One region of the Gallaecimonas xiamenensis 3-C-1 genome, then DNA from elsewhere that is predicted to be linked to it. Evidence: predicted binding sites of a transcription regulator. Region 1 holds the regulator's gene; the other holds the start of a gene.
What was found. The regulator LexA, encoded in region 1, represses DNA repair genes until DNA is damaged. The targets are predictions, from matches to a motif close to TNCTGTATGTACATACAGNA.

Region 2: the regulator LexA is predicted to act here: its motif matches at 4,627-4,646, upstream of B3C1_RS11505 (YebG family protein).

What each region holds. Positions count from the first base shown of each region.
Region 1 is NZ_AMRI01000002.1:94,779-102,350, reverse strand. Features, by position in the region: gene coxB (cytochrome c oxidase subunit II) at 1-925, opposite strand, end outside; gene lexA (transcriptional repressor LexA) at 1,222-1,839, opposite strand; gene yvcK (uridine diphosphate-N-acetylglucosamine-binding protein YvcK) at 1,959-2,879, opposite strand; gene plsB (glycerol-3-phosphate 1-O-acyltransferase PlsB) at 2,990-5,449, shown strand; gene B3C1_RS01735 (2OG-Fe(II) oxygenase) at 5,488-6,090, opposite strand; gene ubiA (4-hydroxybenzoate octaprenyltransferase) at 6,185-7,042, opposite strand; gene B3C1_RS01725 (chorismate--pyruvate lyase family protein) at 7,050-7,556, opposite strand.
Region 2 is NZ_AMRI01000015.1:44,660-52,231, forward strand. Features, by position in the region: gene B3C1_RS11480 (sodium-dependent transporter) at 1-301, opposite strand, end outside; gene prc (carboxy terminal-processing peptidase) at 384-2,408, opposite strand; gene proQ (RNA chaperone ProQ) at 2,412-3,023, opposite strand; gene B3C1_RS11495 (GAF domain-containing protein) at 3,095-3,568, opposite strand; gene B3C1_RS11500 (SIMPL domain-containing protein) at 3,681-4,346, opposite strand; gene B3C1_RS11505 (YebG family protein) at 4,346-4,612, opposite strand; gene B3C1_RS11510 (DsbA family protein) at 4,731-5,345, shown strand; gene prpF (2-methylaconitate cis-trans isomerase PrpF) at 5,370-6,554, opposite strand; gene acnD (Fe/S-dependent 2-methylisocitrate dehydratase AcnD) at 6,596-7,572, opposite strand, start outside.

The DNA.
Region 1 (7,572 bases):
CCCCCGGCAGCCCTGCCCCATTGGGTTGGTGGCACATGGCACAGTGGCCGTTGTAGAGCTGCTCGCCCTGGGCCATTAGCTCGTCCATGGACCTGTTCATGGCCAGCAGCTTGTCTTCCTCGGCTTTCTTCTCGGCGATGCGAACCTGTTCGCCGGCCAGCCACTGGTCAAAATCCCCAGGGGTCTTGGCAATCACCACTATGGGCATAAAGCCGTGGTCTTTGCCGCACAGCTCGGCACATTGGCCACGGTAGATACCGGGTTCCTTGATACGGGTCTGCACCTGGTTGATAAAGCCTGGGTTGGCGTCTTTCTTGACGGCAAAGGCCGGCAGCCACCAGGAGTGGATCACGTCTTCTGAGGTGATGACGAAGCGGATATTGCGGTCGGTGGGCAGAACCAGGGGCCTGTCCACCTCCAGCAGGTAGTTGTCACCCTTTTGCAGGCGGTTGGCTATCTGATCCCTGGGGGTAGCCAGCAGGGAATAAAACCCCACATCCGTACCCAGGTACTGGTAATGCCATTTCCATTGGGAGCCGGTGATCTGCACTGTCAGGTCGGCCTTGCCGGCACCGTCATCGTCACCGCTGACCAGGGCCTGGGTGGCAGGCACCGCCATGGCGATCAAGATGATGAAGGGGATCAGGGTCCAGAGGATCTCCACCTTGGTGGACTCGTGGAAGTCGGCAGCCTGGGCCCCTTTGGACTTACGATGGCGGATCAGGCTGTAGAACATGACGCCAAACACCAGGACGCCAATGGCACAGCAGATATAGAAAATGGTCATGTGCAGGCCGTAGACCTGCTGGCTGAATTCGGTAACCCCTTCGGTCATGTTGTAGCCGTCGGCCCTGGCTCCCAACGCCAGGCAGCCGCAGGCCAGCGCCAACAAGCCGCCGACACGGTGATTGCTGCTCACGTGCATCTCCTCCGTCCATTTGCGTACCGCAAACGTCTGGAAAAGAGCCTTGCACAGTACCGCCAAGCTCTATGAAAGCTCTCCCCCGCCAACCCGCATCGACCACAAGAATACGGCTTTGCTTTCTGGATGCAGGGTGTGCCTGTAATCGATTCTTATCCGGCACGACTTTCTGTTGTTCTGCTTAAGACTTAATCAATATCCGGCACTTAGTCCAGTAACTCGAACAGATAAATAGCAAAAGGCCGCGAACTCGGACCAGCTCGCGGCCTTATGGCTAAGTTGTTTTTTGAAAAGGAAATTTAGAAGCTGCCGCTGCGAATAACGCCTACCGCCAAGCCCTCGATGGTGACCGGGGTTTCCCGCAGATCCACCAAAATATCCTCAAAGTCGTCGTTTTCGGCGATCAGCCGTAATTGGTGCCCTGACTGCTCCAGTCGTTTGACCGTCACCTCGTCCTCCACCCGGGCTACCACCACCTGGCCGTTGCGGGCCTGGGTGGTCTTGTGCACGGCCAGCAGGTCGCCGTCCATGATGCCGATCTTCTTCATGCTTTCCCCTTTGACCCGCAGCAAGAAATCGGCCCTGGGGTGGAAAAAGTCAGGATCCAGCTGGAAGTGGGACTCGATATGCTGGGTAGCCAAAATGGGTTCACCGGCAGCCACCTGGCCGATAAGGGGCAGGCCGCTTTCATCGTTGGCGCTTTCGTCTTCCAGCAGGCGGATGCCCCTGGAGGTGCCCGCCAGTATCTCTATTACCCCTTTCTTGGCCAGGGCCTTGAGATGCTCTTCGGCGGCGTTGGCCGACTTGAACCCCAGCTGCTGGGCGATCTCGGCCCGGGTCGGCGGCATGCCGCTGGCCGAAATACGGTCACGGATCAGCTCCAGGATTTGCTGTTGGCGCGGGGTAAGCGGACGCATGGGCACTCTCAACTGGTTTTATTTACAGTAACTGTCAGTATATCCAGTTCTTTGCAGATCGCAAGGCGCCTGGGCTACAGCCGTCACCACCCACAGGACCAGGACAATAATCCCCAGAGTTATCCACAGTTGGCCAGGATCTTTTCCAGGCCGTTGGCCAGGGCGGCCCTGTTATGGCGGTAAAAGATCTGCGATGACGCCAAGCTGACCTCCAGGCGCCTAACTCCCGGCGGTAACCCCTGCCAATCCAGGCCTGGCGGGCTCAGTACCCAGTCTACCGGCCTAAACCCCAAGCGCTGCTGCAGCCAGGCCAGGCGCCCACCGGCGCTGAGGGTGCGCACCGGGCTCTGCTCGGTACCGAGGTTTTCTACCCACACCTTCAGGGCCCGGCTTTGGCGAAAGGCATCGGCCAGGTCCGGCAGCAACAGGGGTGGCAGCACCGAGGTGAGGAAACTGCCCGGCCCCAGTACCAGCAGATCGGCTTCGCGTACGGCGTCCAGGGCCTCACGGGTGGCCGGCACCATGGGCGAGAGAGTCAACTCCCTGGGCATAGCTGCCAGGGCGTCCACGTGCACTTCCCCCAGGTGGGTTTCACCATTGGCGGCCACCGCCAACAGGTCGGCGGGTTGCTCGGTCATGGGCAGCAACTCGCATTTTACCCGCATCACTTGGCGCACCAGGTTAATGGCTTCGAGGGGGCGCACGCACAGATCGTCCAGGGCCAGCAGAATGAGGTTGCCCAGGTTGTGGCCGTTAAGCTCCCCCTCCCCTTCGAAGCGGTACTCGAAAAGGCGGCTGCCGGTGGAGGGCTGGGTGACCAACTGGTTGATACAGTTGCGCACATCCCCCCAGGCGATGCAGCTGTGGCTGCTGCGCAAGCGGCCGGTGGAGCCACCGTTGTCGGTGGTGGTGACAATGCCGGTAAGGCGGGGGCCGAGGAAACTCAGGGCCGACAGCATGCGGCCCAGGCCATGGCCGCCCCCCAGGGCCACGACCCGCTCCAGGGCCGACAAGTGGGGGCGGTAGACGGTGTCTGACATCTAAAGATCCACCTGGGACAGTTGCGCTAAGGTTAACGCGCAGGAAAAGACTTTGACAAAGACTTCTGTTAACCTAGCCGGCCGGCTAACTTCCACCGGGAATCACATCTGTGCTGCCGAGTTTTCTGCTCAAGGCCCTTAAATGGCCTGTTTCACTGACCGTTAAAAGCAAGCTGGTCCCGCAAGATCCCCTCAAGGAGCTGCGGATAGACCCGGCCAAGCCCATAGTCTATGCCTTCAAGACCGCCTCAGCCTCTGACGTGCTGGCGGTGCGCCGGGCCTGCTTTGCCCTGGGTCTACCGGACCCCACAGAGCCTCTGCGCCTCAACGGCCAGAGCCTGCCTCGCAGCCTGTTCCTGGACAAACCCGTGGCCTTGCTGACCCGCCGCCGTCGCCACGGTAACTTCCGGGACGACATCACCAGGCTGCTGTCGGTGCTGCGGGACAACAAGGACCAGGATATCCAGCTGCTGCCGGTATCCCTGTTCTGGGGCCGCCAGCCGGGCCATGAGAACCCGTCCCTGCTGGGGTCCATGCTGTCGGACTACGACTCCCCGTCCTGGCTGCGCAAAATGGTGGTAGTGGCCCTGTACGGCCGCGACAACTTTATCCGCTTTGCCCGCCCGGTATCCCTGCGTAACCTGCTGGACGACAGGGTCACCAGCGACGACGGCCTGGCCCACAAGCTGGCTCGGGTGGCCCGGGTGCATTTTTCCCGTCAGCGCCTGGTGATGACAGGGCCACGGCTGCCCGACCGGGAAAGCATGCTGGCCGCCCTGCTCAAGACCGACCCCATGCGCAGCGCCATCGAAGACGAGGCAAGGACCCGCAAGGAAGCCTATGCCCAAGCCGAGAAGCGCGCCGCTCAGTACCTGGACGAGATCGCCGCCAAGTTCTCACCGGGCTTCGTGCGCATGCTCGACCGGCTGCTGACCTGGATCTGGAACCGTATCTACAACGGCATCCAGGTCACCAACGCCGAAGTGGTGCGCCAACTGGCCCATGACGGCCACGAGATCGTCTACGTACCCTGCCACCGCTCCCACATGGACTACCTGCTGCTGTCCTACGTGATCTACCAGCAAGGCATGGTGCCGCCCCACATCGCTGCCGGCGTCAACCTCAACTTCTTCCCGGCCGGGCCCATGTTCCGCCGGGGCGGGGCTTTCTTTATCCGCCGTAGCTTCAAGGGCAACAAGCTCTATTCCACCGTGTTTAGGGAATACCTCTACAGCCTCTTCCAAAAAGGCTATTCGGTGAAATACTTCACCGAAGGGGGCCGTTCCCGCACCGGCCGCCTGCTGCCTCCCAAGACCGGCATGCTGGCCATGACGGTGCAAAGCCTGCTGCGCTCCAGCGAACGTCCCATCACCTTGGTGCCGGTCTACATCGGCTATGAACACGTGATGGAAGTGGGGTCCTACCTCAAGGAGCTGCGCGGCAATTCCAAGGAGAAGGAGTCCGGCTGGCAGGCCTTCAAGTCCTCCATCCAGGCCTTGCGCCAGGATTTCGGCCAGGGCTATGTCAACTTCGGCCAACCCATTCCCCTGGGCCAGTACCTGTCGGAAACCGTGCCCAACTGGCGCCAGTCCACCGACAACCCCGACGCCAAGCCCAGCTGGCTGACCCCCCTGGTCAACCGTCTGGGGGACGAGGTGCTGACCCGCATCAACGATGCCGCTGCCCTAAACGGCGTAACCCTCACCGCCCTGTCACTGTTGTGCGCCGAGCGCCGAGCCCTGTCACGGGAAGTGCTGGAAAGCCAGTTGGACCTGCTGCTGATCCTGGCCAAGGAGGCGCCCTACTCCGCCCAGATGACGGTACCGGAGCAAAACGGCAAAGCGCTGTTGGCCCAGACCCTCAACAGCGACAAGTTCCTGGTCAGCCAGGACGGCCTGGGGGATCTGGTGAGCCTGGACGAAACCCAGGCCATCGCCATGACCTACTACCGCAACAACATTCTGCACCTGTACATGCTGCCGTCCCTGGTAGCGCGAATGCTGCTGGCCGCGCCCCGCAGCCAGAGCCAGCTGGCCGAGCAGGTCCAGGCCCTGTACCCGCTGCTCAAGGCCGAACTGTTCATGGGTCTTAGCGAGGCAAGCCTGGCAGACCACGTCCAGGCGGTGCTGACCAGCCTGGCCCACCAGGGCTTGGTCACCGAAGAGAACGGGCGCTGGCAGGCCTGCGGCGTGCAGCGCCCAGGCTATCGCAAGCTAAGCCTGTTGGCCGGTGTCGCCGAGGAGTCCTTGCAGCGCTACGCCATAGTGCTGACCTTGCTGCGAAGCCCCGAGCCCCTGGGCCGGGCCGAACTGGAAAACCGTGCCCAGGCGGTAGCAGAAAGGCTGTCGGCACTCTTTGGCATCCAGGCGCCGGAGTTCTTCGACAAGAAGCTCATCGCTTCCCTCACTTCCACTCTGCGGGACGCCCAATTGGTGGAACTGGGTGAACAGAGCGAGCTGCTGCCCACCGACAAGGCCCTGGCCCTGGACGAGCTGGTGTTGACGCTGCTGTCCAACGAGGTGGCGGACACCATCCGCAACGTGCTTTGCAAGGATGGCCTCTGTAGTTAGGCCAGCCCCATAAAAAAGGCCCCTCGGGGCCTTTTTTATTAGAGCAACTGGACGCCGTCGCGGCGGAACCAGCCGGCAATGGAATAGCGGTCGTCCCCGGCCGGCAGCACTTCGTGGGGAAACTCTTCCGACAGGAAACATACCAGGGTACCCGGCTGGGGGCTGACCTTGTCCAGCAACTGGTCCTTGTCGTCATAGATGGCCAGCTCGCCGCCCGCATCCTGTGGCCACCAGGCGTTGAGGTAGACCACGGTGGACACCACCCGGTTGGAACGGCCACGGAAAGCGTCCAGGTGCTTTTGGTAGTAGTGGCCAGGGCCGTAGTGGGCGAAGTGGCACTCGAAATCGTTGAGGCCCAGGAACAGGCTGCGGTTGAGGGTTTGACGCAGCTCGTCCATCTGCGCCAGGTACTGCTGTTGTTGCAGGGAAAGGCCGTCCAACCAGAGGGTCTGGTCGTTGCGCACATCCAGGCGCTGCTGGTGTTCCAGATCCCGGCCTATGCCGGCCCGGCTTAGCTCGTCCTGGCGCACCAGCAATTCTGCACGCAGGGCGCTGCGCAGCTCGTCGTCGAGCCAGTTGGGCAGTACCACATAGCCATTGTCCACCAACCCCTGGACTATGGCCGCCAGCTTGTCACCCATAACACCCTTCCCAAAACGACAGGCCCCGCACGCTAGAGCGCCCGGGGCCTGGTGACAATTCAACTTCTTTATCGTGACGACAAGCGCCAGCGGCTCAATGCATCAGGTAGTCGGCAAAAAGGCCGACGGCGACCACCATGCCGGCATAGTTGTTGTCCAAGAAGGCCTTGAAGCAGGCCATGCGTTCACGATTGCGGATTTGCCACTGCTGGTGCACAAAGAGGCCGGCCATGGCCAAGACACCCAGGTAATAAGGCAGGCCAAGAGCTGCCACTTCACCCACCTTGAGCAGCAACAGCAGGGTGCACAGTTGCAGCAGACCGGTGATCAGCTTGTCGAAACGGCCAAAGAGAATGGCGGTGGACTTGACGCCGATACGCAGGTCGTCGTCCCTGTCCACCATGGCATAGAAGGTGTCGTAGGCGATAGTCCAGCAGATGTTGGCGGCAAAGAGCCACCAGATGGCGTCGTCTACTCTGTTGGCCTGGGCGGCGGCGGCCATGGGAATGCCCCAGCCAAAAGCCATACCAAGCACCAGTTGCGGCAAATGGGTATAGCGCTTCATAAAGGGGTAGAGCACTGCCAAGCCCAGAGCCACGAAGGACAGCTTGATGGTGTAGCTGTTAAGGGTCAGCACCAGGGCGAAGGACAGCAGACAGAGCACAGTGAATAGCACCAGGGCTTCACGGCTGCTGACCGCCCCCGTAGCCAGGGGCCTTTGGGCAGTGCGTTTGACATCACCGTCGACCTTGCGGTCGGCAAAATCGTTGATCACGCAACCGGCCGAGCGCATCAGGAAGACACCGGCGAAGAACACCGTGGTGATCCAGGGGTCCAGGTAGCCTTCACCGGCGATCAGCAGGGCCCAGAGGGTGGGCCAAAACAACAGCAGGGAGCCGATGGGCTTGTCGGCGCGCATCAGGCGCAGGTAATTGTGCAAGGTTTCGGTCATGGTGTTCTCAAAGGGTATCTAGCCGGTAGATGGGGGGCAAAAACGCCTCCATCACCCAGACCGGCGGCTTGCCTTCGGCTTTGAAAGCCGAACAGCGCGCCCAAAGTGATGTATCCGGAAAATCCAGGCCCAACTCTGCGGCCCTGACCTTGGCAATTTGAATGCCGCCACGGCGCCACTGGTCACCGTCGAACAGTTTCTCCCCCAGGGGCTGCTCCCCCAAGCCGCTAAAAGGATGGCCGGGGCCGGCCCATAAGCTTTTGGCAAAAATGCAGGGTGCCTCGTCGGCCAGCAGCAACACGGTGCGCTCAGTGACGTCGGTCGGCAGGCCCAGCCACTGGGCCTGGTGAGGCGAGAGGCTGAGGTCGTCAACACCCAGCAATTGGACCCGGAACTGCGTACTTCGGCTTTTCAGGCGGGCCGTCATGGACCCCTGGCCCAGCAACCAATCACGCTCCAAGGCGGTCAGCGCCGGTACCTGCGCCGTCGACATCCACTGCCAATCAGACCACATGCAGGACAATGCTCTT
Region 2 (7,572 bases), on a different contig from region 1:
TCCAGCCCACAAAGCCCCACCAGGCAGGCTTGCCTGAGGCCTTGGCCACGTCGCTGACCGAGTGGCCAGGGGTATGGCGGCCCTGCTTGCCGATGGCCACTTCCGCCATCATCACAGGAACACCGATAAAGACGATACAGAGCAGATAAACGAGGACGAAGGCGCCGCCGCCGTTCTCGCCCATGATGTAGGGGAATTTCCAGATGTTGCCCAGGCCCACGGCTGCCCCGGTGGCCGCCAGTATGTAGGCGAAACGGTTTGACCAGCGGGTGGAACCTTTCTTGGCGTTGGCTTGCTGCATGTGCCTTCCTTGTTGTTATTGTTCTGTTAAACCCTAACAGAGCATGCAGCATGAAAAAAGGCCCCAAAATCGGGGCCTTATCTCATTTCTTGGCCAATTGGCCCAGTTTGATGTAATCGAGGGTGATCCGTGCCGCTTCGGCAAGATCCACATCCGGTAGCTCGAATTCCTTGGGTACGTCGTCCAGGGTCTTGAACGGCGCCTTGCCTTCAAACTGGGCCCAGCTGTTGATGCGGGCTAGGCGTTTGGCGTCGTTGTCTTCCCGTTCTTTCTCACGGGCGGCCTTGTTCAAAGAGACTGTCTTGTCGGCCTTGTGGGCGTTGTACTCTTTGATGTCGTCCAGGATGTAAGCGTAACGCGGATCGCCGGTCATGCGGGTCTGGTGCAGCTTGTTGAGCTGTTCCAGGTTACCCACCATGCCCAGGGTCTGGTAGTCGGCCCTGTCGATGTGGTCCCAGGGCAGCGCGTTGGACTCGGTGCTCTCCCCGACCTTCTCCGGATCGATCTCTTCGGGCAGCAACACGTCGGGCTTAACGCCCTTATGCTGGGTGCTGCCACCGTCGATGCGGTAGAACTTGGCGATGGTGTACTGCACATGGCCCAGGGGCTTGTCGAACAGGTCGTAGAGGCGGCCCAGGCTGCGATGCTGCTGCACAGTGCCCTTGCCGTAAGAGTTCTGGCCGATGATAAGGGCACGGCCGTAGTCTTGCAGGGCGGCAGAGAAGATCTCGGAGGCCGAGGCGCTGTAGCGGTCAATCAGCACGGTCAGGGGACCGTCGTAGCTGGTCTTGCCGTCGTCGTCGCCGTTCACTTCCACCCGGCCGCTGGCGGTGCGTACCTGCACTACCGGGCCTTCGTCGATAAAGAGGCCGGTCAGGGCAGAGGCTTCGGTGAGGGCCCCGCCGCCGTTACCGCGAAGATCCATGACGATGGAGCTGACGCCCTGCTCCTTGAGCTTGGCCAGTTCCTTTTTCACGTCTTCAGACAGGCCCACGTAGAAGCTGGGCACGTTAATCACGCCCACCGTCTGGCCTTTGTATTCGCCGTAGGGAATGGAGTAGACCTCGCCCTTGGCGGCGCGGTCTTCCAGGCGCACCTTGTCACGCTCTATGGTCACCACCTTGGGCTTGGCGGACACAGAGCCGCCGGGCAGCACTTCCAGGCGCACCTTGGAGCCTTTGGGCCCTTTGATAAGCTCTACCACGTCGTCCAGGCGCATGCCGACGATGTCCACGAAATCGCCCTTGTCCTGGGCGACGGCGATGATCTTGTCTTCGACCTTCAGCTCACCGGATTTGTCGGCGGGGCCGCCGGTGACCAGGGAGGCGATGACGGTGTAGTCGTCAACCGATTGCAACACGGCACCGATACCTTCGAGCTGGAGGTTCATCTCCATCTGGAAGCGCTCGGCATTGCGGGGCGACAGGTAGCTGGTGTGGGGTTCAACCTGCTGGGCAAAGGCGTTCATGGCCAACTGGTAGACGTCTTCGCTCTGGGACTGGGTCAGGCGCTTGATGGCGTTGTTGTAACGCTTGGACAGGGTCTCTTTGATCTCGTCCCAGCTCTTGCCGGCCATGTTGAGGTTGAGGGCGTCGTATTTGACCCGCTCATGCCAGATGGCATTGAGCTCGTTTTCGTCCTTGGCCCAGGCCGCTTCTGTCCTGTCGTAGGTGTAGGACTCGTCCTTGGTGAAATCCATGGGTTGGTCCAGCAGCGACAAGGCGTAGGCAAAGCGCTGGTAGCGGCGCTTTAAGGCCACCTGGTAAATATCGTAGGCAAACTGGGTGTCGCCCTGGATAAGGGCGTCATCGATACCGGTGCGGTACTTTTGGAAGCTGTCGATATCGCTTTGCAGGAAAACGCTGCGGTTGTAGTCGAGGTTTTCCAAGAAGCGGTCGAAGATCTCCCCGGACAGGGTGTCGTCCAGGGAGAAATGCTTGTAGTGGGAGCGCCGCAGCAAGGTGGTGATCCGTTTGGTAGCGGTGGCGTGCTGGGCTTCGGGGGCCAACTTGGGCAATTCCCCTATGCCCTGGCTGGGCTCGACGCCATAACTGAGCGCCGATACAACGGCTGCCGCCAGCGCGGCCATTCGAATCACCTTAACCATGCGTTACTCCCCCTTGGCGGCAATCAGGTGCTCGCCTTTAACGTGCATGACCATGCCGGTCACCAGTTGTACTTGCACTGAATCCTTGTCCACGGCCACAACGGTACCGGGCAGCGGCCTTTGGCCACCTACCACGCGCACGGCATCGCCTATTTTCAGGCCGTTGATGTCCAGGCGCGGCGCTTTGCCTTTAGGTTTGACCCTAGCGGCCGGGTTTGGTTTACGGGCACCTTTTTCAGCCGGTTTTTTGTAAGGCTTCTTGTCAGGGTCAACGCCAGCCTTGCGCATGGACTCATGCAGGTTGGTCTTGGCGTGTTCGGCTTCGCCGTCGCTGACCACGGAGCTTTCGCCGCCGTCCAGGTCGACACGGGCCACACCGGCCTTGACCGAACGCAGGTAGCGCCAGGCATTGGTGTAGTGGCGCAGGGCCACCCGCAGTTGGGTCTTGGAGACCCGCTCGTCAGCGTCCAGACGCGCAGCCAGATCCTGGAAGATACCGATTTTCAGCGGCTTAGCTTCACCTTCCTGGGTAAAGCAAGCGGGAAAGGTTTCAACCAGGAAGGCGATCACGGCCTTAGTGTCGGGAAGTTTGATCGAGCTTTCAGTTTGTTCCATGAGAATTCCTTTGCCAGATACACGGGCCTTGGGGCCTGCGCGTAGAGGCGTATTTTAAAAGGACTGGCGGCTTATTTGCCAGTCTTGCCGAGGGCTTGGCCCAGGGCAGCTACCAGGGCATCGAGACCCGCTTCGTCTTCGGCGTCAAAGCGGTTGAACGACGGCGAGTCGATATCCAAGACGCCGATGATATCGCCGTCCACCACCAGGGGCACTACTATCTCGGAATTGGAGGCGCCATCGCAGGCGATATGGCCGGGAAATGCGTGGACATCGGCAACCCTCTGGGTGGCCTTTTCGGCCACGGCCGTGCCGCAGACCCCTTTACCCACGGGAATGCGCACACAAGCCGCCTTACCCTGGAAGGGGCCCAACACCAGAGTGTCGCCCTGCAACAGGTAAAAACCCACCCAGTTGAGGTCGGTCAATTGTTCATTGAGAAGGGCGCTGATGTTGGCGAGGTTGGCGATCCGGTCCGGCTCGCCTGCGATAAGCCCTAGGCTCATCTGGGTCAGTTCGGCGTAAAACGCAGCTTTATTGCTCATAGATCTTCAGTGTTTGCCTGACGGCCATTGTAAAGGTGTCGGTATAACTTACCGGCTAAGGCCCTGTCCAGCATTGCGTTGCCGGACAGAGGCCCAAATGCGACAACAGCCGTCAGTCCTTGAGGGCAAATCGGGCCGAGATACTGGCCCGCACGTCCATCTCGCCGGCGGTTTGCACCGCCGCCCCTTTGGCTTCCAGGGTCTGGGTGCGCATGTACATTACAGGGGGCTGGTATCCGCCCTGCTCGTCCACGCTCACCAGTTTACCCAGTTCGGCGTCCCCTGCTTCGGCCAGCAATTTGGCCTTGGTACGGGCATGGCGCACGGCGTCGGCCAACAGTTCCTGGTAGAGCTGGTCCTGCTGGGAATAACCCAGTTGGCCCTGGCCCACCTGGTCGGCCTTGGCTTCAACGGCGGCCTTGAGCACCTTGGGATAAAGGGCAAAGCCGTGGACAGTGATCTGATAGCGCTGCTGGGCACGCAGGCCTGTCATCTTGTCCTTGTCGTAGCGAGGAAATACCTCAAAGCGATGGCCCTGAATGTCCTTGTCGGCGATACCCAGGGCGCCAAGCTTGGCCAAAAAGGGCGCCGCCTTGGTTTCAATTTCCTTGAGCAGCTGGTCGGCGTCCTGCCCTTCGGCGCTAAAGGCCACCGAAAAGCTGACCTGGTCCGGTACCACACTGCGGGTCGCTTCCCCTTGCACAGACACATACCTGTCCATGGCCATGCCCAGGGGGCTGGCCGCTGCCAACATCAATGCCAACGCTTTGATTTTCATTAGGTCTCCTTTTTGGCCTTAGGCGCTTTGGGCGCTGTTGCCTTGCCTTTGAGGGCCGCCATCAGGGCGTCCTTCTCGGTGGCCAGGAACAGGCCCAATTGCTCCCTGGCTTCCTCATCCAGATTGACCGGGGCTTGTTCCAGCAAGGTGGCCAAGGCTTCGGCGCTGTCGAGCAGCTTGTCGTAAGCATCGGCTTCCTGTTTGCTGGTGAAGGTCATTTTCTCTATCCCCTTTCGTACCACGACGTATTGAATAACGACGGCCATGATGACTCCTGATTGACTGTACGCTTATACAGTATCCTATCCAGTAGTCGAGGTCACGTCCTCAATGGGTGGCCCATAAAGGGTAAGATGCAGTATCACATGGCTTTATGAGGCACAAATGAACAAACCCCGACTCTGGTATGGCTACGATCCCATGTGTAGCTGGTGCTGGGCCTTCAGGCCGGCCTTAGCCGAGCTGGAAGCTGCCCTGGCGGCCTTGGATGTGCAGCTGACCCCTATCCTAGGCGGCCTGGCGCCGGACAGCGACCAGCCCATGGCAGAGGCCATGGCCCAGCATCTGCAACAGATCTGGCGCCACATCCAGGGGCAGCTGGGCACCGAGTTCAATTTTGCCTTCTGGCAAGACTGCCAACCCAGGCGCTCTACCTACCCCGCTTGCCGCGCTGCCCTCTTGGCCAGGGACCAGGGCCTGGAAGCCCAGATGACCCTGGCCATCCAAAAGGCCTATTACCTGGAGGCGAAAAACCCCTCGGACACCGAGGTGCTGGCCGCCTTGGCAGCCGCCCTTGGCATGGATAAAGGCGCCTTTATCGGCGCCCTTGACAGCGAAGCCACTCGCCAACGGCTGTTGGCAGAAATTGCCAAGGCCCGCCACCTTGGGATCAGCGGCTTTCCGTCCCTGATCCTTGAATCCCATGGTGTTTTTACACCGATCGCCGTGGATCACCGGGCCGCCGGTCCCATGCTGGCTGCCATCAGGCAGCAACTGTAAAAAAGCCGCCCAAGGGCGGCTTTTTCATGCTTCTAAGGCTTCCTGGGGAACCCGTACCCAGCCTTCCATCAGGATGCGGGCGCTGCGGCTCATCACCGCCTGGGTCACCGTCCATTGGCCGTCCAGGTACTGGGCACCGGCCCCCACCCGCAAGGTGCCGGAGGGGTGGCCAAAACGCACCGCCTGGCGCTCACCGCCACCGGCCGCCTCGCTGACCAGGGTGCCGGGAATGGCCGCCGCCGTGGCGATGGCCACCGCCGCCGTCCCCATCATGGCGTGGTGCAATTTGCCCATGCTCATGGCCCGTACCAAGAGATCGATATCCGCTGCGGCAACCTGCTTGCCGCTGGAGGCCTGGTAACTGGCCGGCGGCGCCACAAAGGCCAGCTTCGGGGTGTGCTGGCGCTGGGCCGCTTCGGCCAGGTTTTGGATTAGGCCCATCTGCAAGGCGCCCTGGGCGCGAATGGCCTCGAGCCGGGCCAAGGCCTCGGCGTCAGTATTGATGGCCTCTTGCAGCTCGGTGCCGCTGTAACCTATGTCGCCGGCCCGTACAAAGACGGTGGGGATGCCGGCATTGATAAGGGTGGCCTCCAGGGTGCCGACCCCCGGCACCTCCAACTGGTCGACGAGGCGCCCGCTGGGAAACAGGGCCCCTTCCCCGTCTGCCGGGTCCACAAAGGCCAGTTCGATTTCGGCGGCCGGAAAAGTGACCCCGTCCAGCTCAAAGTCGCCGGTTTCCTGCACCTGGCCGTCGGTGATGGGCACCTTGGCGATGATGGCTTTTTGGATATTGGCCTGCCAGATACGCACCTCGGCCAAGCCGTTGCTGGGCAGCCGGGCCGGGTCGACCAGGCCAGCGTGGATGGCAAAGGCCCCCACCGCCGCCGACAGGTTGCCGCAGTTGCCGCTCCAGTCCACAAAGGCCTTGTCGATGCTGACCTGGCCAAAGAGGTAATCCACGTCAAAACCGCTGCGGCTGGCCTTGGCCAGGATCACCGCCTTGGAGGTGGAGGAGCTGGCATTGCCCAGGCCGTCGATCTGTTTGCCGTAGGGATCGGGACTGCCAAGCACCCTTAGCAGCAGGGCGTCACGAAACGGGCCCGGTTGCTGGGCCGCAGCGGGTAAATCCGCCAGGTTGAAAAAGATCCCCTTGCTGGTGCCGCCGCGCATATAAGTAGCGGGCACCCGAAGTTGCGCAAGATACGCCATGAAAACTCCCCAAAGGCCGGCCCTGGGCCGGCCTGCTGATATTAGCTACGGCTGTCGGCCAGGAAATCCTGGGCAAAGCGCTGCAGCACGCCGCCGGCCTGATAGATGGCCACCTCTTCGGCGGTATCCAGGCGGCACTGCACCGCCACCTCCAGCACCTCGCCGCTGCGGCGGTGTACCACCAGGGTCAGCTGGGCGCCGGGGGTGGGCTGGCCGGTGACATCAAAGGTCTCGGTGCCGTCCAGGGCCAGGCTGTGGCGGTCGCTGCCAGCCAAGAATTGCAGGGGCAGAACCCCCATGCCGATGAGGTTGGTGCGGTGAATACGCTCGAAGCCCTCGGCCACTATGGCCTCCACCCCGGCCAGACGCACCCCTTTGGCGGCCCAGTCACGGCTGGAGCCCTGGCCGTAGTCGGCCCCGGCGATGATGCACAGGGGCTGCTTGCGGTCCATGTAGGTTTCGATGGCTTCCCACATGCGCATTACCTTGCCGTCCGGCTCGACCCGGGCCAGGGAGCCTTGCTGCACCTTGCCGTCCACCACCGCCATTTCGTTGATGAGTTTGGGGTTGGCAAAGGTGGCCCGCTGGGCGGTGAGGTGATCGCCCCTGTGGGTGGCGTAGGAGTTAAAGTCCTCTTCAGGCAGGCCCATCTTGGCCAGGTATTCGCCGGCGGCGCTGCTGGCCAGGATGGCGTTGGACGGCGATAAGTGGTCGGTGGTGATGTTGTCACCCAACAGCGCCAGGGGCCGCATACCCTTGAGGCTGCGCTCTCCGGCCAGGGCCCCTTCCCAATAAGGGGGGCGGCGGATATAGGTGCTCATGGGGCGCCAGTCGTACAGTGGCTTTACAGCTTGGCCGTAGTCCACTTTCAGGTCGAACATGGGCTGATACACGGCATTGAACTGCTCTGGCTTTACACTGGCCTTGATGATGGCGTCTATCTCGGCGTCGTCCGGCCAGATGTCCTTCAAGGTCACCGGTTGGCCGTCCGGGCCTGTGCCCAGCACGTCCTTTTCGA